DNA from 2 places in the Thalassospira lucentensis genome. Region 1 is predicted to be linked to the other one. Evidence: riboswitches for the same ligand, from Rfam matches in the RefSeq annotation. Region 1 holds a riboswitch; the other holds the start of a gene.

The links. Region 1 has a riboswitch for glycine ahead of gcvT (glycine cleavage system aminomethyltransferase GcvT). Riboswitches for the same ligand answer to the same signal wherever they lie in the genome.
Region 2: it holds a riboswitch for glycine, as region 1 does, so the genes downstream of both, R1T41_RS10220 (L-serine ammonia-lyase) here and gcvT (glycine cleavage system aminomethyltransferase GcvT) in region 1, are expected to answer to the same signal.

The regions. Positions count from the first base shown of each region.
Region 1 covers NZ_CP136684.1:950,269-965,243, reverse strand. Annotated here, with positions in the region: gene rnhA (ribonuclease HI) at 1-42, opposite strand, end outside; gene R1T41_RS05115 (homoserine kinase) at 49-1,023, opposite strand; gene ispH (4-hydroxy-3-methylbut-2-enyl diphosphate reductase) at 1,056-2,003, opposite strand; gene R1T41_RS05105 (hypothetical protein) at 2,233-2,817, shown strand; glycine riboswitch at 3,054-3,177, shown strand; glycine riboswitch at 3,181-3,283, shown strand; gene gcvT (glycine cleavage system aminomethyltransferase GcvT) at 3,341-4,453, shown strand; gene gcvH (glycine cleavage system protein GcvH) at 4,619-4,990, shown strand; gene gcvPA (aminomethyl-transferring glycine dehydrogenase subunit GcvPA) at 4,994-6,349, shown strand; gene gcvPB (aminomethyl-transferring glycine dehydrogenase subunit GcvPB) at 6,346-7,842, shown strand; gene R1T41_RS05080 (protein phosphatase CheZ) at 8,048-8,953, shown strand; gene R1T41_RS05075 (hypothetical protein) at 9,165-9,569, shown strand; gene R1T41_RS05070 (peroxiredoxin) at 9,648-10,130, opposite strand; gene R1T41_RS05065 (protein-disulfide reductase DsbD family protein) at 10,302-12,770, opposite strand; gene R1T41_RS05060 (YqgE/AlgH family protein) at 12,948-13,526, shown strand; gene R1T41_RS05055 (hypothetical protein) at 13,615-14,433, opposite strand.
Region 2 covers NZ_CP136684.1:2,073,623-2,088,597, reverse strand. Annotated here, with positions in the region: gene R1T41_RS10260 (YHYH protein) at 1-947, opposite strand, end outside; gene R1T41_RS10255 (ABC transporter ATP-binding protein/permease) at 1,047-2,900, opposite strand; gene R1T41_RS10250 (glutamate-5-semialdehyde dehydrogenase) at 3,207-4,493, shown strand; gene R1T41_RS10245 (nicotinate-nucleotide adenylyltransferase) at 4,490-5,098, shown strand; gene rsfS (ribosome silencing factor) at 5,153-5,542, shown strand; gene rlmH (23S rRNA (pseudouridine(1915)-N(3))-methyltransferase RlmH) at 5,625-6,083, shown strand; gene R1T41_RS10230 (hypothetical protein) at 6,185-6,841, shown strand; gene R1T41_RS10225 (dihydrofolate reductase family protein) at 6,848-7,381, opposite strand; gene R1T41_RS10220 (L-serine ammonia-lyase) at 7,533-8,948, opposite strand; glycine riboswitch at 9,019-9,144, opposite strand; glycine riboswitch at 9,148-9,247, opposite strand; gene gpmI (2,3-bisphosphoglycerate-independent phosphoglycerate mutase) at 9,522-11,114, shown strand; gene R1T41_RS10210 (peptidoglycan DD-metalloendopeptidase family protein) at 11,095-12,441, shown strand; gene R1T41_RS10205 (S41 family peptidase) at 12,438-13,742, shown strand; gene R1T41_RS10200 (divergent polysaccharide deacetylase family protein) at 13,844-14,975, shown strand, end outside.

The DNA.
Region 1 (14,975 bases):
GTCTGTGTAAATCTCGACGCGGTTGTCTTCGGTTGCCGTCATTAGATCCTATTCCTCGCCCAGGCCATAGGCGCCGGCACTGTCGATGCGCTGATGGAAACGCAGTTTATTGATGTATTCGCGCGGATTTTTCGGCGTAACCAGCGCATCCTTGGGCGTATTGATCCAGTCATAAAGACGGGTCAGAAGGAACCGTAAAGATGCCCCGCGCGCAAGGATCGGAAGGGCCGCCAGTTCGTCATCGGACAAGGTGCGCACCTTGCCGTAGCTTGACAGAAGGTTGCGCGCCTTGGTGACGTTAAAGCTGTTATCGGGTTCGAAGCACCAGGCGTTCATGCAGATCGCAATGTCATAGGCCAGCAGATCATTGCACGCGAAATAGAAATCGATCAGGCCGGATACATCGTCCTTTCCGGGGAAGAAAAACACATTGTCCGGGAACAGATCGGCATGGATGACGCCTGCGGGCAATTGATGGGGCCAGTTGGCTTCAAGAAAGGCCAGCTCGTCCTCGATCAGCTTTTCAAGGCCGGGCTGAACGCCATCGGCATCGGCACGGCAGCTTTCAAACAGCGGGCGCCAGCCCTTCACACTCAGCGCATTGCCAAGATACATGTCGAAATCCTGACCGGCGGTATGCAATTGCGCCAGCGCGGTACCAAGACCTGTGCAGTGATGGGGCATGATCCGGCGTGGCGACATGCCGTTCAGGAAGGATGTGATGGCGGCCGGACGTCCGCAAAGACGGCGCAACGCAACCCCATCCCTGCCGTGGATTGGCGTCGGGCAGTTCAGCCCCTTGGCCGACAGATGATCCATCAGACCCAGATAGAACGGCAGATCATCGGGGTTCACGCGCTTTTCATACAGGGTCAGGATAAAGGATGCCTGATCGGTCTGAAGCAGGAAATTGGTGTTTTCGACACCCTCGGCGATGCCTTTGAACGAAATCACATTGCCGATATCGTATTCGGCAACAAAACGGGCGATATCTTCGTCAGAAACGTCGGTATAGACGGCCATGTGATGTCCGGATTTCCTGGATCAGAGCTGGGTTAGCTGGCAAGCTGTCGGGGCAGCTTGAAGGTGACGTTTTCGTTGGTCAAAGTCAGGGTTTCGACCGTGACGTTATAACGTTCGCGACAGGCATCAATGACTTCCTCGACCAGGATTTCCGGGGCGGAGGCACCGGCGGTAATGCCAAGGGTCGAAATGCCTTCAAGCTTGGACCAGTCGATGTCCTTGGCACGTTCGACCAGAACCGAGCGGTCGCATCCTTCGCGTTTCGCGACTTCGACCAGACGGTTCGAGTTTGACGAGTTCGGCGCGCCCAGCACCAGAATGGCATCGGCATCGGTTGCGATCAGCTTGACCGCGTGCTGGCGGTTGGTGGTCGCATAGCAGATGTCTTCTTTCTTCGGGACCTCGATTGCCGGAAAACGGCTTTGCAGGATCGAGATGATCCTTGCCGTATCGTCCAGCGACAGGGTGGTCTGGGTCACGAAGGCAAGGTTTTCCGGGTTTTCGACCTGCAGGTTTTCGGCGTCTTCTTCGGTTTCGATCAGGGTCATGCTGCCCGGTGGCAACTGGCCCATGGTGCCGATCACCTCGGGATGGCCGGCATGACCGATCAGAAGGATATGTTTGCCATCGGCATGGTGGCGTTCCGCCCCGCGATGGACCTTGGAGACCAGCGGGCAGGTCGCATCAAGATATTCAAGCTTGCGGCTTTCGGCGGTTTCGGGGACCGATTTCGGCACCCCGTGGGCGGAAAAGATCACCGGAACTCCGTCGGGAACCTTATCAAGTTCATCGACAAAAACAGCCCCCATGTCGCGCAGGCGGTCGACCACGAATTTGTTGTGGACGATTTCGTGGCGGACATAGACCGGCGCGCCGTACTTCACCAGCGCCTTTTCGACGATCTCGATCGCACGATCCACCCCGGCACAGAAACCGCGCGGGTTGGCAAGAATGATCCGAAGGTCGGCTTTGTCAGACATGATACGGGTCCGAATGTTCATGATGCGTGCCATGCGATGGCACGGTTATTCAAATGTCTTCGTTACATAACCCGCCAGCACCGGACGTGCAATGACAGACACCATGCAAAGATGGATGTGGATGCATGTATTGGTGGCAATTGTTGTGAATGCACTGATTTCAAACGGAAGCGGGTTGTGTCGCCATATCGGAGCGAATAGACTGCGCGCGGCTGTGCCCGGATCGGGCATGACAGCGGATTTGACCAGTTCTATAGAGGCTTGGATGACGATTGCGAACGGACTGCGGCGTATTTGTGCATTGGGTTTGGTGTCGTTTGCCGGTTTCCTGGCGGCGTGTGGCACGTTCGAAGAGCAGCCGGTCCCGGCATGCCCGCGGGCCTTTTTGCCCAATGATACCGCCCGTCTGGTGCAGTTCAACGGTCAGGGCAGGGATCTGACCGATGTGATCCTTGAAGCCGAATTTGGCGGATATCTGGGCGATTGCGGCTATGACCTTGATGACAAGGTTCTGAACGTTGTCATCAGCCCGATCATCAATGCCGAACTGGGCCCGGCAGCACAGGGGCGCAACGCAAAACTCCAGTATTTCGTAGCCCTTAAGGACCCGTCCGGCGAGTTCATCCAGAAGAATCTGTTTGATGTCGACATGGTCTTTCCGAGCAATTTGAACCTGGCGCGGTATCGTGACGAGCAGGTGACCCTGAACGTGCCGCTGGACGATGTCTGGGCCGGTCCGGATTACGAGATTTACCTTGGTTTCCAGCTGAGTGCTGACCAGCTTGATTACAATCGACGCTTCGGAAAAAATTAATAATCCGGCCTATTATTCATTTTTAGTGAGTAATCAAATCCCGCCCGCATCGCGTGGCGGGATTTTCGTTTTTGGACAAAAGTTCGTTTCCGGTAATCCTCATACAAAATAATGGACATTTGCCGGAGGAGCCAAAAAAGGGCTTTTAATCCTCATACCAATGGGTGGGGTCGAAAGGATATGATTTTTGGGGCTGGTCTGGTCGGATTCAAATCCGTATAAGGGGGCATACCCAAATGATCCCCGTGGGAGAGTGCCACGGTCTTGATCGATGTGCGTGATTGCATCGATAGGGATTGCGCGGACGCCGAAGGAGCAACCACCCCGGAAACTCTCAGGCAAACGGACCGCGGGGAGATGGGACTCTGGAAAGCAGGCGGCATCAGAAATCGATGTGCGCCTCGCCGAAGATGTAAGCAGACCGGTGTCCAAACCGGCTGTGATTCTTTCAGGCTCCAAGACAGAGGGGGACGTGGTTGGCCACTGGTCGGCTATGTTTCGCAACGCCTGTCTGGAGACCTTGATGGCCGATCATCAAACCGAACTGCTGAAAACCGCCCTTTATGATTTGCATGTGGAACTGGGTGCCAAGATGGTGCCGTTTGCCGGTTATGACATGCCGGTGCAATATCCGCTGGGGGTGAAGGGCGAACATCTGCATACCCGTGCGAAGGCCGGTCTGTTTGACGTTTCGCATATGGGGCAGGTCCGCCTGACCGGTGAACATCGCGTGGCCGAGCTTGAAAAGCTTGTGCCCGGTGACATCGCGATCCTGAAACCCGGCCGCACCCGTTATTCCGCATTCACCAATGACGATGGCACGATTTTGGACGATCTGATGATCACCAATGCGGGCGACAGCCTGTTTCTGGTGATCAATGCCGCGTGCAAGGATGATGACATTGTCCATATGCGGGCCAATCTTGATAATGGTGTGGAGCTGATCGAGATTGATGACCGCGCATTGATGGCCTTGCAGGGACCGGATGCCGCCCGCGTGCTGGCACGGTTTGCACCGTCGGTTGCCGATATGAAATTCATGAGCTTTGCCGAGATCGATATTGCCGGTATCGCGTGCTTTGTCACCCGGTCGGGCTATACCGGCGAAGACGGTTACGAGATTTCCGTGCCGAACGACCGCGCCGAAGAACTGGCGCGCAAGTTGTTGGCCGAGGATGAGGTCGAGGCGATTGGCCTTGGCGCGCGTGATTCGCTGCGTCTTGAAGCCGGTCTTTGCCTGTATGGCAACGATATCGACACCACGACCACCCCGGTTGAAGGCGACCTTAACTGGATCATCAACAAGCGTCGCCGCGAAGAAGGCGGGTTCAAGGGCGCAGACATCATCCTTGATCAGCTTGCCAACGGGGCGGATCGCAAACGTGTCGGGATCAAGCCCGAAGGCAAGGCACCAGCACGTGAACATACGGCTGTCCTGAACAGTGACGGTGAAGAAATTGGCGAAATCACCAGCGGTGGTTTCGGCCCGACCGTGGATGGCCCGATTGCGATGGGATATGTCGCAATTGAATTTGCCGCCCCGGGTACCAAAGTCGATCTGATGGTGCGCGGCAAGGCCCGCCCGGCGGAAATCGTCGAGCTGCCGTTTGCACCGCACCGTTATTATCGCGGCTGATCGCCAGAACGGATCGGGCGGGCGGCGCGACGTTGCCCTTCCGGGATAAAAATAGCGGAACAACCGGAACAACCGGGAAGCCGCAAAACCGGAACATCCCGGAAAACGGGAAGACCGGACAGACCACAGATTTTAGAGACAACTGATCTTACAGGGACGATTACAATGGCTAAAAAATTCTCGCAGGAACATGAATGGGTTGAATATGAAGACGGTGTCGCGACCGTCGGCATCACCGATTATGCCCAGCAGGCGCTTGGCGATATCGTGTATGTCGAACTGCCGGAAGTCGGCAAAAAGCTGACCAAGGACGGTGATGCGGCAGTTGTCGAATCGGTCAAGGCCGCCAGCGACGTTTATGCGCCGCTTGATGGTGTCGTTGTCGAAGCCAACGAAGAGCTTGATGATAATCCGGCACTGGTGAACGAAGCCCCGGAAAGCGATGGCTGGTTCTTCCGCATGGAACTTTCCGATGAGTCCCAGCTTGATGAGCTGATGGATGAAGCTGCGTATAAAGACTTTGTCGAAGGCCTTTAAGATATGCGTTATCTTCCGCTAACCAAGGCGGATCGCACCTCGATGCTTGAAACCATCGGGGCAAAGTCCGTTGATGAATTATATAGCGACGTGCCCGAAGGCGCGCTGCTGTCCGAGCCGGTCGATCTGCCCCATCATCTGGGCGAATTGCAGGTCGAACGCGACATGGCGAAAATGGCCGCCAAAAACATGGGCACGGCCAGCGTGCCGAGCTTCCTGGGGGCGGGGGCGTATCGCCACCATGTTCCGGCCACGGTTGATTACATCATCCAGCGTGGTGAGTTTCTGACGGCCTATACCCCGTATCAGCCGGAAATCGCACAGGGTACGTTGCAGTATCTGTTCGAATTCCAGACCCAGGTGGCATCGATCACCGGAATGGATGTGGCCAACGCATCGATGTGGGACGGGGCAACGTCATGTGCGGAAGCCGTTCTGATGGCGTGCCGGGCCACGCGCCGCAAGAAAGCGGTTCTGTCGGGTGGTCTGCATCCGCATTACCGTGAAGTCACGGAAACCTATTGCCAGTATAGCGATACCGAAGTTGCCGGTCGTGACGGGCACCCGGAAAAGCAGGCAACCGCCGACGAGCTTGACGATCTGATTGATGATCAGACCGCGTGCGTTGTGGTCCAGTATCCGGACGTGTTTGGCCGTATTCAGGACCACACGAAGCTGGCGGATGCGTGCCATGCCAAGGGTGCGCTTCTGATCGTGGTGTTTACCGAGGCCATGGCGTTTGGCGCGGTCAAATCACCGGGCAGCTTTGGCGCGGATATCGTCTGCGGCGAAGGCCAGTCGATTGGTAACAACCTGAACTATGGCGGGCCATATGTTGGTCTGTTTGCCACGACCAGCAAACTGGTACGCCAGATGCCCGGTCGCCTGTGTGGTGAAACGGTCGATCAGGACGGCAAGCGCGGTTTTGTTCTGACGCTTTCGACCCGTGAACAGCATATCCGCCGCGAAAAGGCGACATCGAACATCTGCACCAATTCCGGTCTGTGTTCGTTGGCCTTTACGGTGCATATGAGCCTTCTGGGGGAAGACGGGTATCGTGGTGTGGCAACGCTTAACCATGAAACCGCCTGCAAGACCGCCGATGCGATTGATGCGGTACCGGGTGCGGAAGTGGTCAATGACAGCTTCTTTAACGAGTTCACCGTCAAGCTTGCCAAACCGGCAGCCGAGGTGGTCGAGGCACTGGTTGCCAAGGGTATCCTTGGCGGGGTTCCGTTGTCGCGCCTGTATCCGAACCGTGACGATCTGGACCATTACATGCTGGTGGCGGCGACCGAAACCAACACCGACGAAGACATCGCGGACCTTGCGTCTGCATTGAAGGAGGTGCTGGCATGAGCTTTACCACCCATACCGGTAACCGCGGCCTCGTTCTTGAGGAGAAGCTGATTTTCGAACAGGGCGAACCGGGTCGTACCGGTGTTGACCTTCCGAAGCCAGCGGGCATCAAATCACGCCTTGGCGGCCTTGATCGCGATAGCGATGTTGGTTTGCCGGGCCTGTCCGAGCCGCAGGTGGTGCGTCATTTCACGCGCCTGTCGCAGAAAAACTTTGGCATTGATTCCGGCTTCTTCCCGCTGGGTTCGTGCACGATGAAACATAACCCGCGCCTGAACGAAAAGGTTGCGCGCATGCCCGGTCTTGCCGACCTGCATCCGATGCAGCCCGAAAGCACGGTTCAGGGGGCGCTTGAACTGATTGACAGTTGTGCGCACTGGCTGCTGGTTCTGACCGGGATGCCCGCGGTTTCCATGTCGCCCGCAGCGGGCGCACAGGGTGAACTTTGTGGCATGATGGCGATCCGTGCGGCGCTTGATGCGCGCGGTGAAAACCGTCGTCGTGTTCTGGTGCCGGAATCAGCCCACGGGACCAACCCGGCAACGGCCGCGGCATGTGGTTTCACGGTTGATTCGATCCCGGCCACCGAAGATGGCCGTGTTGATCTGGCGGCATTCGAAGCCAAGCTTGGCGACGATGTTGCGGGGATCATGCTGACCAACCCGAATACGTGTGGATTGTTCGAGCGCGACGTTCGCAAGATTGCCGATCTGGTCCATGCGGCCGGTGGGTATTTCTATTGCGACGGGGCGAACTTCAACGCGATTGTCGGACGGGTTCGCCCGGCCGATCTTGGCATTGATGCGATGCATATCAACCTGCATAAAACCTTTTCGACCCCGCATGGCGGCGGTGGACCGGGTTCGGGTCCGGTTGTGTTTTCCGACGCACTGGCCCCGTTCGCACCGATCCCCTATGTCGTGCGCAAGGGCGAGAAATTCCATCTGGTGGAAACCGCCGAAGAACAGGATGGCAAAAAGCCGTTCGGTCGTCTGAAAGGCTTCCACGGCCAGATGGGCATGTTCATTCGTGCGCTGTCTTATATGAAAAGCCATGGCGCGGATGGATTGCGTCAGGCATCGGGCGATGCGGTGCTGAATGCCAACTATCTGCTGGCGCGTCTGAAAGACAAGCTGAGCGTGGCATTCCCCGGCTATTGCATGCACGAAGCCCTGTTTGACGATGATTTCCTGAAAGATACCGGTGTTTCGACGCTGGATCTGGCGAAGGCGATCATCGACGAGGGCTTCCACCCGATGACCATGTATTTCCCGCTGGTGGTTCACGGTGCGCTTTTGATCGAGCCGACGGAAACGGAAACCAAGGAATCGATTGACCAGTTCTGCGATGCGGTTCTGGCATTGGTGGCCAAGGCAGAATCGGGTGATGCGGAATTCTTCAAGAATGCACCGTATCTGACGCCGCGCCGTCGTCTTGACGAAACGGCGGCGGCAAGAAAGCCGGTTCTGCGCTGGATGCCTGAATCTGCTTGATTTGCAACGCAGCATAACCTTTTTGCACACCCCGGTCGGTTGGCCGGGGTGTGCTTTTTCAAAGGGTTGTTCTTGAAACCCATTGGACTTGTAGCAATCTGGACCCTTATACTTGTTTTAAAGTGATCATCGGACCACGGGGACGGATGATCGGGGGAATTGGGATCGGGGAATACACCCCGTTGCCGGAGGATTGAAGTCAGTCATGTCACGTCGCGTGCAGAAGGTTTTCACCGCAGAACGCCGTTTAAAAGAACGTTCGGGTGGTGTGGTCGAAGATTGGTCGGATTCCTTTTTCGATCCGACGCTTGAAACCGGTATGGGGGCAGGTGCGGCATTACCGGCGCCAAAGCCAGCCGCGACGGCGGATGCGACGGGGATCAATCAGGCGGTTCTGGATGAAATCCGTGCCCTTCGATCCGAAGTCGCCGAGCTTCGCGATGCGGTTCGTGCCGGGGGCAGTGTTGATGCCGCCCATATCGCACCGGCATCGGATGGCGATGCGACGGATGTTCTGCCCGAACCGGTCAGCAGCAATTTTACCCACAGCAACCGTCCGGGGGCATCCGAGCCCGACCGTGACGACCTCGAACTGATCCGCAAGCAGATCGAGGAAATGAACGAGCATATTCACAAGGCGAAGATGCAGATTGCGTCGCTGCGCCATCCGAAGGCCGAGGATGACCGTCTGGTCAATGCGACCACCGAACTTGATGCGATCATCAAGGATACGGAAATGGCAACGCATACGATCCTTGAATCCGCTGAACAGATCGATGATCTGGCGATGACGCTTAAAAATGCGGCGCCGAACGACTTCGTCGCCGACCATGTCGAACAGATCGCGTTTCTGGTCACCAAGGTTTTCGAATCCTGTAACTTCCAGGACATCACCGGGCAGCGCATCAACAAGGTGGTTCGCACCCTTGAATTCGTAGAAGAACGGGTTCACAACATGATCCTGATCTGGGGCGAGGATGCCTTTAGCGACCTGCCGGTTCCCGATGATGATGACGGAACGCCAAGGAATGAAGATGACGATCTTCTGAATGGTCCGCAGCTTGAAGGCGAGGGAATCAGCCAGGACGACATCGACAAATTGTTTGACTGACTATTCCAAAATGTTCGACAGGATATTATATTCCAGGTTGAAACCCGGAGTGAGTCTTGCGCCAGAACAAGATCTTGCGAAATCGCGACCTGTAATCAGTCAACCAAAAGTTTACAGTTTCCCGATATCGTATTGTTCATAAAAACAAAAGCTTGTGTTGGGATGCGTGTGACGGGCAGTTGCGCGCATTCATGCACGCTTGGAGGATGAAATGGGATTCTGGTCGCTTGGCGGTATGCGCCAGCCAAAGGCACAAGATATCAAATGGCGGAAAAGCCCGCGTGGCGAATATTATCGTCTGTTCATGATTGATGATTTCAGTGAACTCAAACTCGACAATGTCGGGGGTGTTTATCTGCTTTGGCATGGCGGTTTGAAGCCGTCGTGGCTGGTTGCCGGGGCGACCGAGGATCTTGGTCACAGTTTCCGTGAACTTTTCCGGGACCGCGATATTCGCGAATATGACAACCGGGGCGGCGTATTCATGAGTTGGTCCCCGATCAAGGCGGACTTCAGGGAAGGTGTGGTGCATTTCATTGCCAAGCACACCAATCCGACTTTTGAATGCGATTTTGACAGCAAGTCGGACCCGATTCCGATCCTTTTGCCGCGTTAAGCGTCTACAGATAAAGGAAAAGCTCCGCATCACTGCGGAGCTTTTCTGTTTTCAGGCCGTGGGGTTCGGGCGAACCGATCAGAGTTTGCCGAGCACGGTTTCGGCACTTGAAACGTCGAATGCACCGGGTTCTTCGACCGCAAGATCGGTGACCTTGCCATCATCGACAATCATTGCAAAACGGTTGGCGCGTTTACCAAGACCGCGACCGGTCAGGTCCAGTTCAAGACCGGTCTTGCTGACGAAGGCGAGGTCGCCATCGGACAACATGGTGATGTTGTCACCGGCATTTTCCGCCTTGGCCCATGCGCGCAGAACAAAGGCGTCGTTCGATGCCAGGCAGACGATTTCATCAACGCCCTTTGCCTTGATGGCATCGGCATTGGCAACGAAGCCCGGCAGATGCTTGGCCGAGCAGGTGGGGGTGAAGGCACCCGGCACGGCAAAGACGACGACCTTGCGACCGGCGAAAAATTCCTTGGTGTTGACGGCTTCGGGGCCGTCAGCGGTGGCGCGGAAAAGGGTGACTTCGGGAAGGGGGCTGCCGATTTCGATGGTCATGGGGTTTTCTCCGTCATACGGGCGGCTTTATTGTCGCCCTTGTTCTGGGATAGGGCCATCAAACAGCAAAACGGGTTGATCTTCAATCATATCCGGTGATGTTGCGATGGTTTCAAATCTTTGTCATCGGTTCCTGCATGCTGGCCGCGACATGCAAAGACATGGACCGGATCAGTTTTTGACAAGATCGGCCCGGCCGCTTGCGTCGGCCAGTGCAGCAAGAACTTCTTTTTTGCTGAGAAGTTCCGAAAGCAGGATGCCTTTTTCGGCGTTCGGGCCAAACACGGCGTTAAACGGAATGCCATAACGGCCATAGCCGGCAAGATAGCCCGCAATCACAGGGTCGGGACGGGTCCAGTCGCCCTGCATCACAATGACATCATCGGCAGACAGGGCCGCGGTGATCTCGTCGGTTTCAAGGACCAGCTTCTTGTTGACCTGACAACTGACACACCATTCGGCGGTGATATCGACCAGAACGGTTTTGCCATCGGCAACGTGGCGGGCGATTTCATCCGGGGCGAAGGGTTGCCACGGGAGTTTGCCGGTGACGGTTTCAGCGCCCCCCGTTTCGCGAACCGGGGCCTTGGAAAAGCCCGGGGCAAACAGGGCGGCCAGCACACCAAGGGTGGCAAGTGCTGTAAAAGCAAATTTGCGTTTCTGCACCGTCGTGCGGTGGCGGGCAAACAGCAGGATGCCCGCGATCACAAGGGCGACACCAACCGCAATCGCCCCGCCCATGCCGATCTGAACCGCCAGAACCGACAGCAGCCAGATGGCTGTCCCGGCAAGGGCCACACCCAGAACCCCTTTGACAAAGCCCATCCAGCGACCGGGCTTAGGCAGAAGTCGGGCGATTTCGGGCCGGGCAGCAATCGCCAGATAAGGAATGGCAAGCCCGATACCCAGCAGGGTGAATATCCAGAAAATGTCGAAGCTGCTGCCTGCCAAAGCAAAGCCAACGGCGGTGCCAAGGAACGGGGCCGAGCACGGGGTTGCCAGCAGGGTGGCAAACATGCCGGTCAGGAAATGACCGCCAAGGTGGCTTCCGGATTGTTCGCGCGTGGTGATGGCATCATTGGCGGCATTGCCGAGTTCGGCCGGACCGTTGATTTCAAACAGGCCCCACATATTGAAGGCAAACAGGGCGACGATGATGGTCATCACGGTCAGGAACAGCGGTTGCTGGAACTGGATGCCCCAGCCAATCGTGCCGCCCGCAAGCTTGATGCCGATCAGGACAGCCGCAATCAGCCAGAAGGACGTGATGATGCCCGCCGCACTGGCAAGGAAGCCGCGCCGGGTGGCACTGCGTTCGGCACCCTGGGCCTTCATCGCCGACATCACCTTGATCGAGAGGACCGGCAGGACGCAGGGCATGAAATTCAGGATAAAGCCGCCCAGAAGGGCCAGCGCGCCGATCAGCCAGAGGCTGGTGGCGGCGATGCTGGTACCGGAAACGGTGTTGCTGCTGGTGGCAGAACCAGACGGGGAAGCGGCGATCTGGCGGTTCTGTTCGATGGCAAGGGGGCCGGCAATGACGGTGACGATCACGTCATCGCCAATCGTGGTCTGACCGTCTTTCAGGCCATAGATCGGGATCCGGAATTGCTGTGTGCCGTTTGCGTCATCGGTTGCGGTCGGGACCGGCACGCCAAAGCCAAGGCGGACATTGCCTTCGATCAGGATTTCAACCGGATCGGTCGCGGTTTGATCAAGGCCCGAGACGGCGACATTCAGAAATGTCTCGTCATTTTCGCCCGATGCGTCGACCGACTGCCAGATATCGGTGACCGACATTGGCAGGTTATCACCGCGAAGCGGAACGCGGGATGCGAATTTTTCGATGTCATGGGCAAAGCTGCTGATGGCGGCATTATCGCTATCCGTGCCACCCGAAAGGTTTGCCGGGATATCAAGGGTAAGGTGGGCCTGTGCGGGGATGCAGACATCGCTGCAGACCAGATAATCGACATCAAGTTCGATATGGGCGGCCTGTGCGGGATCGGTCACGGGGACATCAATCGGCAGGATGATGTGATCCTTGTAGCCGAATGTTTCGAGGCCAAAGATCGAAAAACGGTGTGGGGCGGGCCAGCGGATTTCGCCATCGCCGATATTGGTTGATCCGGCCCAGTCGAGCTGCGGCGGGAAACCGGCATCACCGGCACTGCGCCAATAGATTTTCCAGTCGGGCTCAAGTTCGAATTCAAGACCAAGGCGGATTTCATCGCGGCCATTGATGGCGTCACGCGCGCTGAGCAGGCGGACCGATGCGAAATCCTCGTCAACCCGGTTGCTGGCGGCGGTTTGCGCATGCGCCCCTGTGCCCGCCCCGATACCCAGTGGGGCGAGGGCTGCGATAAACAGACCAAGGATGACAGGCAAAGACCGGATCACGGGTGGTTCCTTCTGGTTTTCGAAACGGGCACGATGACATTCCGTTTGGTGGATATGGCACAAAACCGGGCTTTGTGCCACCGGCATGCCCCAGGATGCCATGGAAATGATGGCTAATCCCGGTTGATGTTCAAAGCAAGGCACGACTGCGTTACCGGTTCGTGTGCCCGGTGATGTGCCTGGTGGTGTGATCGGTGGTGTGATCGGTGGTGTGCCCGGTGATGTGATCAGGAACACCATCTTTTTACCAGGCGATTGCTGTCGATTGCCTGTCTGGCTACCTACATGTAAAGCAGTGGCGCGTTTCGGCTTTGATCAATGTCATTTTTGGACTGTTTTCAGGCAAAGGTGGCTTTCGGTGGTAATGGGCGACGGATCGCGTTAGGTTTGTATGAGCAAAACAGGAAAAGTTCGGGAATGGGAATTAAAGAACACACTGGCGAATATCTGGAAGGGAAGCTGCTTGTGGCGATGCCGGGCATGCGTGACCCCCGCTTTTCGCAAAGCGTGGTCTATATCTGTGCCCATAACGAGGATGGGGCGATGGGGCTGGTGGTCAACCGGCTGATCGACAGCATCACGTTTCCCGAGCTGCTTGAGCAGCTTGGCATTGCGCGCCCGGCGCCGACTATTGCCGATATTCAGGTGCATTTCGGTGGCCCGGTTGAAAGCGGGCGGGGATTTGTTCTGCACAGTACCGATTTTGAAAACGAGGCGACCCTGCATGTCGATCCCGGTGTGTCGGTGACGGCGACGGTCGATATCCTTGAGCAGATTGCGCTGGGCGAAGGCCCGAAAAGCAGCATTCTGGCGCTCGGTTATGCCGGATGGCGCAGCGGGCAGCTTGAAAGTGAAATCCTTGCCAATGGCTGGCTGCATGTTGATGCGGATGCCGACCTTCTGTTTGACACCGATTGCGAAGACAAATGGGAACGGGCCTTTGCCAAGCTGGGCTTTGCCCCCGAACTTCTTTCGGGTGAGGCGGGCCACGCGTAAGACCACGGGACCAAACTCCGCACATGAAAAAGCCTGCCGTTTCCGGCAGGCTTTGTTGTTTTGGTGACGTTTCAGGCCAATAAACGGATCAGTCGAACAGGGCGTCGATTTCTTCCTGCGAGAATATCTGATCGATTTCGTCCTGGCTGACGCGTTCGACGTTTTGCGGCGCGCGGGTAACGGTTTTGTCGAGATTGTCCTGGCCTTTGGGATCGGCGGGCAGATCGAACTCGCCAAAGTCATCCTCGCCCCAGATTTCGATCACGCGGGTCACGCGTTCCTCGATATATTTCATGGTGTTGACGACTTTGGTGATGCGCTGCCCGGTCAGATCCTGGAAGTTACAGGATTCAAACACCTTGACCACCAGATCGACGATATCGTCGGCCAGCCCCTGCGTGTAGTCATCGGGGGCGGCGGAGCGGATATTGTGGGCAACTGCATCGATTTTCTCGACGGTTTCAAGGATGTTGGCGGTGGCGTCCTCCGTCGCGGCGACGACGGAATCAAGCTCGCCCTTGACGATGTTAAGCCGGGTGCCGCTGCTATCATCCGGTGCGGTATAGAGGGCGGCGATTTCGCGCTTGGTTTCCTGAATGGAATTGGCGAGTGCGCGGATTTCGGTCTTGAGCATGCGAAGCTCGTTGCGCGCATCGTCCTGATCTTCGTCATCGGCGCGCGCATTCAGCTTTTTCTGTTCTTCCATCATGATGCGGATGTCGGACAGAAGTTCCACCTTCAGATCCTCGATCGCATTATGGAGTGAGGACATATCCGCACCACCGGTGGCACCGCCATCAGCGGCCGGTGCCGGTAACGGCATGGATACGATATCACTCATACTTTCCAGCTTGTTGAGCAGCCGGAGCTCTGCGGTGAAAAGCTTTTTGCTTCCTTGGCGGGACATGAGCGAACCTCGATCTGAAACGTCACGGTAATCCTGCCCGGATGATAATCGAGAATTATCGGAAGGACAGGAAAAATAATACTTTCGAATAGAACAGTTCCAGCCAACCGGTCAGGTTGCTGATACCATTCTCCTGATATTGGGAAAAAATCCCGCAATTAAAGGCATATGCGCGTTTTTATGTAGGTTTCGTGTCCCGAAAGCGGAAGCCCGGCGCGCAAGTGATCCGGCAGGTTCCTTGTGCCAACAATCACAGAGATCGCGGCGATTATCAACCTTTGTGCGGTGCATTCGAAAAACTTCATGCGCGATCCGGTTCCTGATGATCGAAACCAGCAGAGCGAGGGCAGATCGGAGGCGGACCGGGGGCAGGCCGGGGGCACAGTGGAAGCAGATCAGGGTAGTTGGGTTTTACGACTCGATGTTGCGGTAAATGATTGATTGCGATGGCTTTGCCTGTGGATAACTTGCCGGAACCGGGGCCGGTTTCGGGATCAAAGTCGCGTCGTTCGGGGGATGCCGATAAATCCGTACCTAAATGA
Region 2 (14,975 bases), 1.1 Mb from region 1:
CCAAGACCACCCGGCCCCCGGGCAAAGCTTGGATCGGATTGGCCCGCAAGAAAGCGCGGAATGAAGGGGAAACTTTCTGTCACGAAATAGGCATAGGTACCGCCGGGGTATTCCGGGGTAACGGTTTCACGGCCATTGGCTTCGTCAAGGTCACCAAGGCCGGGGACAAATTCATAATCTTCGCCAAAGGTGCCATCATAACTGCCACCCGGCCCGCCCGGACGCACACCTTTTTTCACGCGCCACGAACTACTCAGCGCCTTGACCCCGGCATCAGGTCTCTCAGGATCGTGATAGCCAAACAGGGCATAGATCGGGAAACCATCTGCGGCGAAACCGATGCGGATTGAATGCTGTTCCGGTGACCAGCTTTTGATCAAACCCTTTGGCATGCCGTGATAGTGATACGTGCCATCGGGCTGCACATGGGCGTTGTTTTCATCAAGACCAAGATCAAGCGTGGGCGATATCGCCTCGTACCGCCATCCGGATTGCCGATCACGCTGCCAGTATTCAGCGGTGAAAGGGTCAAACGGCACCCCATTGACCGCAATCCCGAACAAACCGTGGGTGTTGGGTATGAAGCGCCCGGTTCTTTGCGGATTGACCGGCAGACGAAATTCAAGCGACTGTGCCTTGATGCTGTTAGGATTGTGACGATTGGGGAAGCTGCCGGTCGCGTGATCCGGGATCGCGTTGGAGCGGATGTAACGATATTGCCCGTCTTCGCGGATATTGACCTCATTGCTGATCGCCCAGGCCTGCCGCACCGGGTTAAGCACCATAGCCGCGAGCGGCAACATGCCAAGCCCGACCAGCATATTGCGACGCATCCGGTCAATTTCGGATGCGTGATTATCGCGATAAACGCCTTCATCCACCTCATGATCGTGATGAGGATGATGGTGATCATGACCTTGATGATCATGTCGGCCTTTTAGTCTCATTACTGTTCCCCCCGGTTTCTTCCCCCGACCGGACGGCTCCCAATGCCATCCGATTTTATAGTGGAGATTGAAACGGGAGGATTCCAGTAAAAAAACGTCCTAAGTGGTCGCTTCCCCGGCATGGGCAAGGATTTCTTCGGCCTCTCGGATTTCCTGCTGCTGGGCCCACATTTCGGCATAAAGGCCGTCCTGTTCCAAAAGGTCCTGATGGCGACCACGTTCCGCGACCTGCCCGTCACGCAACACGATGATTTCATCGGCATCGATCACGGTCGAAAGCCGGTGCGCAATCACCAGCGTCGTATGCCCGCGCGACACATCGCGAAGTGCCTGCTGGATGTCTTTTTCAGTACGGGTATCAAGGGCCGATGTTGCCTCGTCAAAGATCATGACTTTCGGACGTTTCAGCAACATGCGCGCAATCGACACACGCTGCTTTTCTCCGCCGGAGAGTTTAAGCCCACGTTCACCGACCATGGTTTTAAAGCCCTGCGGTAGACCGGCGATGAAGCCATCGATACTGGCGAGTTTGGCAGCATTGTTGATTTCCGCCTCGTCCGCGCCGGGTCGGCCATAGGCGATGTTATAGGCAATCGTATCGTTAAACAGGACCGTGTCCTGCGGGACGATACCAATCGAGCGACGCAGGGATGTCTGCGACACATCGCGGATATCCTGCCCGTCAATCGTGATCCTGCCCGATGATACATCATAGAAACGGAACATCAGACGGGTCAGGGTCGACTTTCCCGCCCCGCTTGGCCCGACGACAGCAACGGTTTTGCCCGCCGGAACCTCGAAACTGACACCTTTCAGTATCTGGCGGTCAGGGTTATAGGCGAATTTGACATCCTCGAACCGGATTGCCGCCTCACCGCAGGCCAGTGGCGGTGCGCCCACCTTGTCTTCGACTTCCTTTTCAACATCGAGTAACGAAAACATGCGTTCCATGTCAGTCAGCGACTGCTTGATCTGGCGATAGACAAAACCAAGGAAGTTCAGCGGCATATAAAGCTGCAAAAGATAGGTATTCACCAGCACAAAGTCGCCAACGGTCATATTGCCGCTTTTAACGCCATTTGCCGCCAGAAGCATGTTCAGAACCAGACCGACTGCAATGATCGCACCCTGCCCGATATTGAGTTTGGACAGGGATTCCTGTGACTTCACCGCCGCCGTTTCATAGCCGCGCAGGGCATTGTCATAACGACGGGATTCGTGATCCTCGTTATTGAAATACTTGACCGTTTCATAGTTGATTAAACTGTCGATGGCCTTGGTGTTGGCCTCGTCATCGCGCTGGTTCATTTCGCGGCGGAACTTCATTCGCCATTCGGTGACGATCAGGGTAAAGGCGATATAGATCACGATGGTGACAAACGTGATCAGCGCGAACCAGAAATCATACAGCACCCAAAGAATGCCCGAGACCATGAAGATTTCAAGCAGGGTCGGCAGGATGTTGAACAGCATGAAGGATAAAAGGAATTCGATCCCCTTGACCCCGCGTTCAATCGCGCGCGAAAGCCCGCCCATCTGGCGATCCAGATGGAACCGCAGCGACAGGGCATGCAGATGTTCAAAGACACCAAGGGCGGATGTCCGAATGGCGCGTTGCGCGACCTTGGCAAAAACGGCGTCGCGCAATTCCCCGAAGGCCGAGGATAAAACACGCACAAGTCCGTAAGCGACGATCATCCCCACTGGCACAACGATCAGGGATGTCGTGTCCGCCCCTGCGGAGCCGGTACCAGCTTTGCCGCCGCCAAGGGCATCAACCGCGTATTTATACAGAACCGGGACATAAACGTTGGCGATCTTCGCCCCGACCAGAAACAGCAGGGCGATCACCACACGGGTCTTGAGTTCGAACTCGCCACGCGGCCACAGATACGGCAGAAAAGTTTTAACGACACCAAATTCAGCGCGGGCTGATGGCTGGTTATCACCCATGTTTTTCAACTTCTTATCCCCTGGTGGGCACCATGTGGCGTGTCCGACACAGCCCCGGCTTTCTAATTGACGTCCCGCTTTCCCAAAACAACAGATGGCCCGTAATCAATGATTTGGCAAGCAAGCTGGACAAGAAAGCGTGTCTTTCCGTCTACGGGATAGTTCGCAAAACATTGATTTATCGACGCTAGACGATTGCAGTTGCGCGGTCAGAGGGATATTTTGTCAAATTGTCGATAAAATTGCGATAAGCCCGCCCCGGCAATTCCGGCCCGCGGGACATCTTCAAGGAACGGAACCAGGACCATGACGGCACTTGCCAGCATCGAAAACCAGAACATTGCAGCATTAATGCGCGACATGGGCATCAATGCCCGTGAAGCTTCGCTGAAACTGGCACAGGTCCCGTCCGAACCAAAAACCGCCGCCCTTAAAGCGGCCGCGCGCAAATTGCGCGAAAATGCCGATGTCATTCTGGCCGCCAATGCACGCGACATGGAAGCAGGTCGCGCCAAGGGTCTGACGCCCGCACTGCTGGACCGCCTTGCGCTTGATCCCACGCGCATCGAAAGCATGGCGTCTGGTGTCGAGGCGGTTGCGGACCTTCCCGATCCGGTTGGCCGCGAACTGGCCCGCTGGAGCCCAGAGCGCAACGGGCTTGATATCGCGCGCGTATCGGTACCGCTTGGCGTGATCGGTATCATTTATGAAAGTCGCCCGAATGTAACGGCCGACGCCGGCGCCATGTGCATCAAATCAGGCAATGCCGCGATCCTGCGCGGCGGTTCCGAGAGCTTCCATTCATCACGTGCGATTTTTGATTGCATGCTTGCCGGCATTCTCGAAGCCGGTTTGCCTGAACATGCGCTTCAGATGATCCCGGTTACGGATCGCGCCGCCGTTGGAGAAATGCTGAAGCTGTCCGATTATATTGATGTCATCGTCCCGCGCGGTGGCAAATCGCTAATTGCGCGGATAACCGATGAAAGCCGCATTCCGTTGTTCAAGCATCTGGAAGGGCTTTGCCATACTTATATCCATGCCAGTGCGGACCAGTCCAAGGTCGTTGATATCGTGGTGAATGCCAAAATGCGTCGGACCGGCATTTGCGGCGCGACCGAAACCATCCTGATTGATCAGGCGGTTGCCGATGATCTGTTGCCGAAAATTGCCGCCGCCCTTGCCGACAAGGGTTGCGAATTGCGCGGCGATGCCCACGCGCAGAAGGTGGATGCGCGCATCCTGCCTGCAACGGACGAGGATTGGGTCACCGAATATCTTGATGCGATTGTGTCGATCAAGGTCATCAACGGGGTCAATGAGGCAGTCAGCCATATCAACACATATGGATCGCACCATACCGATGCGATTCTGGCCGAGGATGCCGATGCGACCGCGACCTTCCTGAACGGTGTTGATTCCGGTATCGTGATCGTCAACGCATCGACCCAGTTTGCCGATGGCGGCGAATTTGGCATGGGGGCGGAAATCGGCATTTCGACGGGCAAGCTGCATGCACGCGGTCCGGTCGGAGTCGAACAGCTGACCAGCTATAAATACATCGTGCGCGGCACCGGCCAGACCCGCCCATGAGCTTTTCTACGCCCAGAAGCCATAGTGCCCCGCCCCGCGTCGGATTGCTGGGCGGGTCCTTTAATCCGGCACATGAAGGGCACTTGCATATATCGCTTGAAGCGTTGAAAAGCCTGCGTCTTGATGCGGTCTGGTGGCTGGTGTCACCGCAAAACCCGCTAAAGCCGACGCAGGGCATGGCAGACCTTGCCGACCGGTTCGATTCGGCATTGATGATGGCAAAGCATCCCCGCATTGTTGTTTCTGCAATTGAATCAGAACTTGGAACCCGCTATACGGCCGACACTCTCGCAGCCTTGCAGCGTCGTTTTACCCGAACGCGGTTCGTATGGCTGATGGGGGCGGACAATCTGGCCCAGTTTCATAAATGGAAATGGTGGGACAGGTTGATTTTGCGCGCTCCCATTGCGGTCCTTGACCGTGAGGGGTATTCTAACAAGGCATTGTCCGGGACGGCGGCCAAGCGTATGGAACGCTGGCGCATCCCATCGGACAGGGCGGGTTTGCTGGCCGATCTCGATGTTCCGGCCTGGGTTTACCTGCCAATAAAGCGCCATCCGGCCTCTTCGACCGCAATCCGCGCCGAAGGCAGATGGCAGGTTTGACCGGCGGGAATTTCCCGAATCCGAATCGGATCGGGCTTTCTCGCGTAAATTGAGGTGGCGACCATAGGTACCGCAAAAAAGACTCTGACCCCGGGCGAGCTCCTTGCCCTTATCCAGAGCACGCTCGAAGACGACAAGGCCGAAGACCTTGTCACCATTGATCTGACCGATAAAACCTCCCTTGCCGATCATATGATCATTGCAACCGGCTCGTCCTCTCGCAGGGTCGCGTCAATGGCAGAACATATTGTCGAAAAGCTGAAAGATGCCGGCCAGGGCCGTGCAATGGCCGAAGGCAAGGAACAGGGTGACTGGGTTCTGGTTGATGCCGGCGATGTCATCGTTCACCTGTTCCGTCCGGAAGTTCGCGCTTTTTACAACATCGAACAGATGTGGGGCGTTGAAAACCCGGCGCTTAAACAGCAGGCGGCGCGGCTGTATTAATACAGTCCGCCCCGGTTTGCCCTGACCACCGCGGGGATCGGCTATCGGTGGTCCCCATGCGGGCCAAAGCCGGATCGGAAAGATGCAAATTACCCTTGCTGCAGTGGGCCGGATGAAGAACGGCCCCGAAAAAGATCTTTTTGACCATTACGCGGCGCGCCTGCGCTGGCCCTTTGCCGTGCGGGAAGTCGAAGAAAAGAAAAAGCTTCCGCCCAATCAGCTTAAAGACCGCGAAGCGGAGCTTTTGCTGGGCGTCATCCCCGATAATGCCTTTCTGATCGCACTTGACGAGCGTGGCCACGAATACGGTTCCATCGATTTTGCCGCAAAACTTGAAGGCTGGATCGATCAATATGCAGGAAATATCGCCTTTGCCATTGGCGGAGCCGATGGGCATGGAGACGCCATCAAATCACGCGCCAATACGCTCTGGTCACTTGGCAAGGCGACATGGCCCCATATGCTGGTGCGCGCCCTGATTACCGAACAGCTTTTCCGCGCCCACGCGATCCAGACCAATCATCCCTATCACCGGGAATAATCCCGAAGTTACCAAAAGCATCGGCTCCCCCACTCTTGGATAAGTTGTTTCAAAATTTATCCCTGAGTATTCCTCCATCTGTTTGAGAAAGGGAATTAACGATGAAAACCAGATACTTAAAGATTGCCGCCGTTATCGGTTTGGCAATGCTGACCGGCGCGTGCGCAGCTTCGCGTAGCGTTGTCGAAATTCAGGAACCGGCCAAAATTGAGAACCCGGCGACTGGGCCGGCCGTTAAAATCGTTTCGGTCGAAGACAAACGCCAATTCGAGATTGATCCGTCAACACCGGATATCCCGTCGCTGTCGAATGACGAGATTGATGATGTCGCCTTTACGTCGCGTGCCTATGCCCGAAAACGCAATGGTTACGGAATGGCGATGGGAGATGTTTTGCTGCCCGAAGGCAAAACCGTTGCCGATGCTGTCAACAAGGCAATCTCCAACGGCTTCAAACAGGCCGGATACCGTGTTCTTGAACCGGGGGACGCCGAATATGACAGCGCCGACGCCGTCGATGCCGACCTGATCAAGTTCTGGTCATGGTTCGAACCCGGTTTCTGGCAGGTCACGGTGCATAACCAGTCCGAAGTGACGTTGAAGGGCAACGAACTGAACAAGGGCGAACCGGTTACAGTCACCGACAGCTATCAGGAAAAGATGCAGATGGTCCTCGACAGCGACTGGCAAAGCAGTGCTGTTAATGCCCTTCGCGAACTTTCATCAAAGATTGCCGAAAAGCTGGAAACCTTGAAATAACCAGCCTTACCGCAAATCATACTGCATGCGCACAACACCGGACTTGTAGTGTTCCGATGCCACCAGTTTCGGTGTTGTGCCCGCAGCATCCCGGCCAAACAGCCGGATGCCATCGCCCAGAATTTCCGGAATGATGAACATTTCAAGCTGATCGACAAGACCGCCAAACAGAAACTGGGTCACGACACTGGCCCCGCCGACGATCCAGATATCGCCGGTATCCGATCTGTCATCGCGAAGCAGTCTTGCCAGTTCGACAAGACTGCCGCCATAGGCCTCTGTATTGGCCGGACGTTTATCGGGTAAATCGCGCGATGTCAGAACAATCGTGCGGCGATCCTCATAAGGCCATTCACCAAATTCCATCACCTGATCAAAGGTTTTTCGCCCAATGATCAGTGTTCCCACGGTGCCCAGAAAGCCTTCAAAATCGAACTCGGCCGGATCGAAATCATCGAGCCAGTCAACCGCACCATTGGTGCGCGCGATATAGCCATCCAGACTGACCGCAATATAGATGCGGAACAGTTTCTTTTTCATGCTTTGCCCAACCTGTTCGGGGTCTTTGCCCCGTTATTAATTACTTGAGCATATCAGAATACAGATCCAAGGTGGCAAGAATCAGGCCGGACGAAAAACACCCCCGAAACAATTGCTTCGGAGGTGTGTGAGGGTCATTTCGACAGGCAAATCAGCATTCAACGACGTTGACATTAACCGCAAGCCCGCCCTGGCTGGTTTCCTTGTATTTGCTTTGCATGTCGATACCGGTCTGGCGCATGGTTTCGATAACCTTGTCGAGTGACACTGTATGCTGACCATCACCGCGCATCGCCAGACGGGCGGCATTGATCGCCTTGACCGCCCCCATGGTGTTGCGTTCGATGCAAGGCACCTGCACCAGACCGCCAATCGGATCACAGGTCAGGCCAAGGTTATGTTCCATACCAATCTCGGCGGCGTTTTCAACCTGTTCTGGCGTGCCGCCCATAACCGCACAAAGGGCACCGGCTGCCATCGAACAGGCGACACCAACCTCACCCTGACAACCGACTTCGGCAGCCGATATCGAGGCGCGTTTTTTATAAATCGAACCAATGGCCGCCGCGGTTAACAGGAATTCGCGTATTTTTCCCTGTGTGACATTGGCCCCGAACCGTTCGTAATAGCGCAGCACGGCGGGAATGACGCCTGCTGCCCCGTTGGTCGGCGCCGTAACCACGCGCGAACCCGCAGCATTTTCTTCGTTCACCGCAAGGGCATAGAGATTGACCCAGTCAATCACGGTCAACGGATCCTTAAGCCCCGCTTCGGGCCGTTCGGTCAGTTCAAGGTAAAGTTTACGCGCGCGCCGTTTGACATTCAGCCCGCCGGGCAGAATACCATCCGACTTGCAGCCCCGTTCGATGCAATCCATCATCGCGCGATGCACGCGATCAACGAATTCCTCGGTTTCGGCGGGGTCGCGCCAGCTTTTTTCATTTTCGGCCATGACTTCGGCAATAGACAGCTTTTCCTGTTTGCAGATCGCCATCAATTCGTCGGCCGAGGAAAAAGGATAAGGCAGCGTTATGTTATCGCCGGAATATTCCGCCCCACGATCATCTCCCGAGACGATAAATCCACCCCCGACCGAGAAATATTCCTGTTTGTGCAAAACAATACCATCATGGTCGAAGGCGGTGATCCGCATACCATTGGGATGTTCGGGCAGGCTTTCGGCCATGTGAAACACAAGATTGGTATCGCGGTTAAAGGAAACCGGATGGCGACCATAAAGCTGTAATTCGCGGTCCCGGTCAATCGCATCCATCGTCGGTGCGATCCGGTCGGGATCAACAGAACGCGGTCGTTCCCCCGAAAGCCCCATGATCACCGCGGTATCGGTGGCGTGCCCCTTGCCGGTCAGGGCAAGCGATCCGTAAAGATCAACAATTACCGAGCCGATTTTTTCCAAAATGTTCCGGGCTTCGAGTTCCAGACAGAACCGATAGCCTGCCCGCATCGGACCGACGGTATGCGAACTCGATGGCCCGATCCCGATGGTATAAAGATCAACAACGGAAAGGTTAACGTCTTGCGGACGTTGTTTGTTTTCTTCGGTCAAAAGGGCCTCCCACGGCTCTTTGTCATGCGGAAAAATGCCGCACGACGTTATAGAACCGGTGTCTTGCCCCCTCTGTCCCTTGACCTGAGATTGTGCGCCCTGCCACCAAAAACAACCGCCTTTGACAACATGGCTTCATCCTTCGGTGGAAATATGGTGCCGGGCGTTGGCCCCGTACCGCTTTCTCTCTCCAGAGCCTCAATCCGCAACGGTCCATCTGCCTGAGAGTTTTCGGGGCTATTGCTCCTTCGGCGCCGATCTGATCACGGGATCAAAACGGGCTCTCCCATCGCGGTTATTCGAGGTATCACCGTTGCATGCCAGATTACAGGCAGGTGGCAAGCCTTGTCAAAAAGCAGCTTTGCAACCGCACAAAAAATACCCGGCCGGAAGGCTGTTCAATGCTTCCATTCATGATAGATTGCGCGTTGAAAATGCTATGATTGGCAGCGTCTGATGGCGGACCCACCGCGCCCGACGTCATTGTACGGATGGTGAAATTACCGGAAAATAACCATCTTTACCGGTAATTCAGCCTTTTACCTTATTTCGTGTACCTTACTTCGTGGGATTATGATTGTGACTGTATCAAATACCGTAAAGCGCCCGCGTCCGGTGGTGCTGTGCATTCTGGATGGCTGGGGTTATCGCGAGGAAAGCAAGGACAATGCGGTTGCATTGGCCAATACCCCTGTTTGGGACGCGCTTTATGCCAATAATCCGACCGGCTTTTTAAAGGCTTGCGGTCTGGATGTCGGCCTGCCCGAAGGGCAGATGGGCAATTCGGAAGTCGGCCATATGAATCTGGGTGCCGGTCGGGTTGTGATGCAGGAACTGCCGAAAATTGATGACGCGGTCAAAACCGGTTTGATTGCCGAAACCGACACGGTCAAAAAGGTCATCGCCAAGCTGAAAGAAAGCGGTGGTGTTTGTCATATCGCAGGGCTTCTGTCCGAAGGTGGGGTGCATTCCCATCAGGCCCATATGGCAGCCCTTGCCAAAATCATCGCATCAGCCGGTGTGCCGGTAAAAATCCATGCCTATCTGGATGGCCGCGATACTGCGCCCAAGAGTGCAGCCAAATTCCTTGAAAAATTCCGCTCCCTGATTGGCGATGCCAATGTTGAAATCGTGACCGTCACCGGGCGTTATTACGCGATGGATCGCGACAACCGCTGGGAACGTGTCAGCCAAGCCTATTTCACGATGGTGCAGGGCAAGAATTACGCCGATGGCCGCACCGCCGAAAGTGCCGAAGCCGCGATCAAGGCGGCCTATGATGCCGATACCACGGATGAATTCGTTCTGCCGACCGTAATTGGCGATTATAACGGCATGAAAGATGGCGACGGGCTTTTGATGACCAATTTCCGCGCCGACCGCGCACGCGAAATTCTGGCCGCCATTTGCGCATCGGACTTTGACGGCTTTGACCGTGGCACCCCGATCAAATTCGCCGTACAGGCCGGCATGGTCGAATATTCGTCCGACCATGCGAAATATATGGATGCGATCTATCCGCCGCAGGTGTTGCCAAATATCTTTGGCGAAGTTGTTTCCAGGGCGGGCATGAAACAGTTGCGCATTGCGGAAACCGAAAAATATCCGCATGTATCCTTCTTCTTTAACGGCGGCGAAGAACAGGTTTTCGAAGGCGAAGACCGTATTCTGGTACCCTCGCCCAAAGTTGCGACCTATGATCTCCAGCCCGAAATGTCGGCCCCGGAAGTAACCGAAAAGCTGGTGGCTGCTATCAGGGCAGAAACCTATGACGCGATCATTCTGAACTTTGCCAATCCCGACATGGTCGGCCATAGCGGCATTCTTTCAGCCGCCATGAAAGCCGCTGAAGCAGTTGATACCTGCCTTGGGCAGGTTGTTGATGCGGTTAAATCGGTGGGCGGTGTGATGTTCGTTACCGCTGATCACGGTAATTGTGAGATGATGGTCGATCCGGAAACCGGTGAACCGCACACCGCACATACGCTTAATCTGGTGCCGACCATTCTGGTAAACGGGCCAGAAGGTGTCACACTGGAAAATGGCCGCCTTGCCGACGTGGCGCCAACGTTGCTTCAGCTTCTCGGCCTGCCGCAGCCCAAGGAAATGACCGGCAAACCGTTGATCAAGGGCTTGAAAGGGAATGATGCGCTTCTTGCGAGCTGATCTGCGTTCCAGGACCGCCCTGCCTGCGCTGGCTGTGCTTGCAGCCATGATTGCGGGCGGGGCTGCGCCCTCTTTTGCGCAGTCGCTGCGCAAGGTCGACAGCCAGCTTGATAAACTTGAAAGCCAGTTGTCCGAACAACAGAAACAGGAAGAATTCCTGTCACGCAAATCGCGAGAGCTCTGGACCGAGGAACAGGCGCTTCAATCCGAAGCCATTTCGGTTGCCAGACGTGCCCAACGCCTTGAGACAAAGCTGACCGAGCTTGAAGACCAGCTTGCCGAACTTGAAATCCGCGAAAAGCGCGCCGCCACCAGCCTTGAAGACAAAGCCGGGCAATATGCCCGCATCCTGATGGCCCTGCAGCGGCTGTCGACCACTCCGCCAGAAGCCGTGATCGCCCTTCCGACCAGCCCGCAGGATACGTTGCGATCCGCGATCCTTCTGAAGGCCGCCTTGCCCGGCGTCGAACAGCATGCTCGTGATCTGCGGGCCGAACTTGAAGAAATCGGCACCCTTCGCGAAGACATCCGCACGCGCCGCAGCGAAATGGCATCCGCCACCGAAGAATTACAGGCAGAACGCCAGTCATTAGCCGCTCTGCTTAACGAAAAGCGCAAACTGCGTTCGGAAACCGAGGCAGAGGCCAAAATGGCATCGCGCGCCGTCAATGAACTGGCGACCGAGGCAAAATCACTGGGCGATCTTCTGGAAAGCCTGAAAAAGCGGGCAGAAGGCGTTCCCGAACCCCGCATGAAACCGGAACGCCAGATTGCCAAACGTGAAGAGCCCAAACCTGCCCCGCCCCCATCGACCATTGCCAGAAACGAACCACCCGCCCCACCTGCCGAAAAGACGGCCCCGGCAAGCAAACCGTCAACCGCCCCCGATGAAGAAATGGCCGTTGGCAGTTCGATCACGCTGGCACACGGACAATTGCGTATGCCTGCAAGCGGGAAGGTCGTTACACTGTTTGGCGAACGGTCCCGCGGACCGGACGGATTGGCGGTTACACATTCCAAAGGGATCGAGATCGATACGCGCCCAAACGCGCAAGTCGTATCCCCCTTTGACGGCAAAGTTGTATTCGCCGGGCCGTTCCGTGGCTATGGCCGCCTCTTGATTATCGAACACGGCGAAGGATACCATAGTCTTATCGCCGGTTTTGATCGGCTCGACAGTGTGGTAGGACAGTATTTGTTGGCGGGCGAACCTGTTGGAATAATGGGTGAAATATCGCCTAAACTCTATCTGGAGATGCGCCATGACGGCGAAGCGGTCAATCCGCTTCCCTGGCTGGCCTCGAAAAACGGCAAGGTAAGTGGATGAAAACCTCTCGATTGGCAGTATTCGCACTCGCTACCGGCATGACTTTGGGCCTTGCTTCGCCCGCGCTGGCGCAATCTTCACCAACAACTTCGGCCGAAACCTATCGGCTGCTGAACCTGTTTGGCGATGTGTTTGAACAGGTGAAATCGAAATATGTCGAGGAAGTCGATGACAAGCAGCTTATTGAAGCTGCGATCAACGGCATGCTCACATCGCTTGATCCGCATTCCTCATATCTGAATATGGATAATTTCGAGGAAATGCAGGTTGATACCCGCGGCGAGTTTGGCGGGCTTGGCATCGAAGTCACCATGGAAGAGGGCTTTGTCAAAGTCATTTCCCCGATTTATGACACGCCAGCCGAAAAAGCCGGTTTGCAGCCGGGCGATTACATCACCCATATCGACGGCACACCGATCCGGGGCCTTGGCCTGAACGAGGCAGTCGAGATGATGCGCGGCAAGGTCAATACCGATATCCGCCTGACCATCATGCGCAAGGGCGAAGCCGCACCGTTTGACGTGACGCTGACCCGGGCCGTGATCAAAATCCAGTCGGTCCGCTCCGAAGCAAAAGACGATGTCGGATATATCCGCATCACCAAATTCAACGAACAGACCTATAGCGGCCTGCAACGTGCGATCACCGATATGCGCGATCAGATCGGCCCGGAAATGAAGGGCCTCGTGATTGATCTGCGCAACAATCCGGGTGGATTGCTTGATCAGGCGATTTCGGTTTCGGATGCGTTCCTGGACAAGGGTGAAATCGTATCAACCCGTCCGCGCGATACCGAAAACACCGAACGTTACAACGCCCGTCCGGGCGATCTTGCCGACGGACTTCCGATGATTGTATTGGTCAATGATGGTTCGGCATCCGCATCGGAAATCGTTGCCGGTGCCCTTCAGGATCACCGCCGGGCGGTCATCATGGGAACGCGCAGCTTTGGCAAGGGATCGGTTCAGACCATCCTGCCGATGCCGGGGAACGTGGCACTTCGTCTGACCACAGCGCGCTATTACACGCCGTCGGGTAAGTCGATCCAGGAAGTCGGCATTGTGCCTGATATCATCGTACCACAGGCACGTGTAGAGAGCATCGAAGCCGCCCAGCGCCGGTCCGAAGCCGACCTTAACGGTGCCTTGCGCAACGAGGACGAAACCATCAGCAATGCTGAAAGCGATGCAAATGATCGCCGCAGTGCCGCCGAGGAAATCGCGCTAGAGGATTATCAGCTGTCACGTGCACTTGACATGATCCGGGGCATTGCCCTGTTCGCACCCCGCCCGCAAGGGTGAGGTGCGAACCGAATACCGAAAGAGACTGACCTTTCGTGATCAGGAAACTCATAAAATCCTTGCGGTTTGGCCGAAAGAAGGAACGGGATACTCTCGATGACATGGGCGATGAAGAAACAGATGATGTTTCAAACACCCTGTCTAACGAGGATCTTCCCTTTAACGAGCTGCCGATTGAGGTCCAGTGGGAACGCCTGCCCAAGCGTCCGCCATCGCGGCGCTGGTGGTTGTCCAAGCTCCTGATCATTGCCCTGTTTCTAAGCCCCATCGGGGCCGCAGCAATTGGCCTGATCCCGATCCTTGATCCAGAAACCGGATGGCGGCTGTTCCATCTGGGCAGCCCGAAAACAATCGCTGCTGTTCCCGGTTCCGAACGCGAACTTCAGGAAGAAATCGCCAAGGGCGTGCGTGACGTTGAAGAACGCACCCGTGCCGAGCAGGAGGCCCTTGCCAATGCCGACACCAACCAGTCCGGCGAACCGCAAAATGCAGAGGACATTGCCAAACAGCTTGAAGGCGTTGCCGATCTGGTTGGAACACCGGGACAGGATGGCACGACCGACGGCAGCACAACACCGACCCCCGAAGAACTTGCCGCCCTTGCCGAGGAAGGTGCACTTGATCAGCCCATAGAGCCAGATCCCTTGCGCCCGGCCCCCATTCCCGGTCTGGATGAGGAAGGCAGCTTTGGGCGCATTCCGCGAATTGCCGATGATGGCACGACACCGTTTGATGCTTATAAGCGCCCGTTTGACGTGGTTGAAGGCCAACCCTATGTCGGCATCATTGTCACCGGTATCGGCCTGAATAGTGAAAGAACACAGGCCGCAATCGAAGATTTGCCGCTGAACATTTCGCTGGCGCTGTCACCCTATTCGAACAATCTGCCCGAGGTCGCGGCCAATGCAAGGGCGATGGGTCACGAAGTATTCTTGCAGTTGCCGATGGAGCCAATCGACTTCCCGCTGTCCGATCCCGGTCCACGTGCGCTTCTGACCAGCCTTCCGGAAGGTGAAAACCTTGTTAGGCTGGAATGGTTGCTGGCGCGATTCCCCGGCTATGCTGGTGTGGTCAGTTATCTTGGATCAAAGTTTGGCAGCCTTGACAGTGCCATCCGCCCGGTTATCGAGTTCATCGACCGGACGGGCCTGATGTATGTTGAAGGCACGAATTCAGGATCGATCAGTCTTGGCGCACAACTGGCATCGAATGCCGACACCCCGAATGCCATAG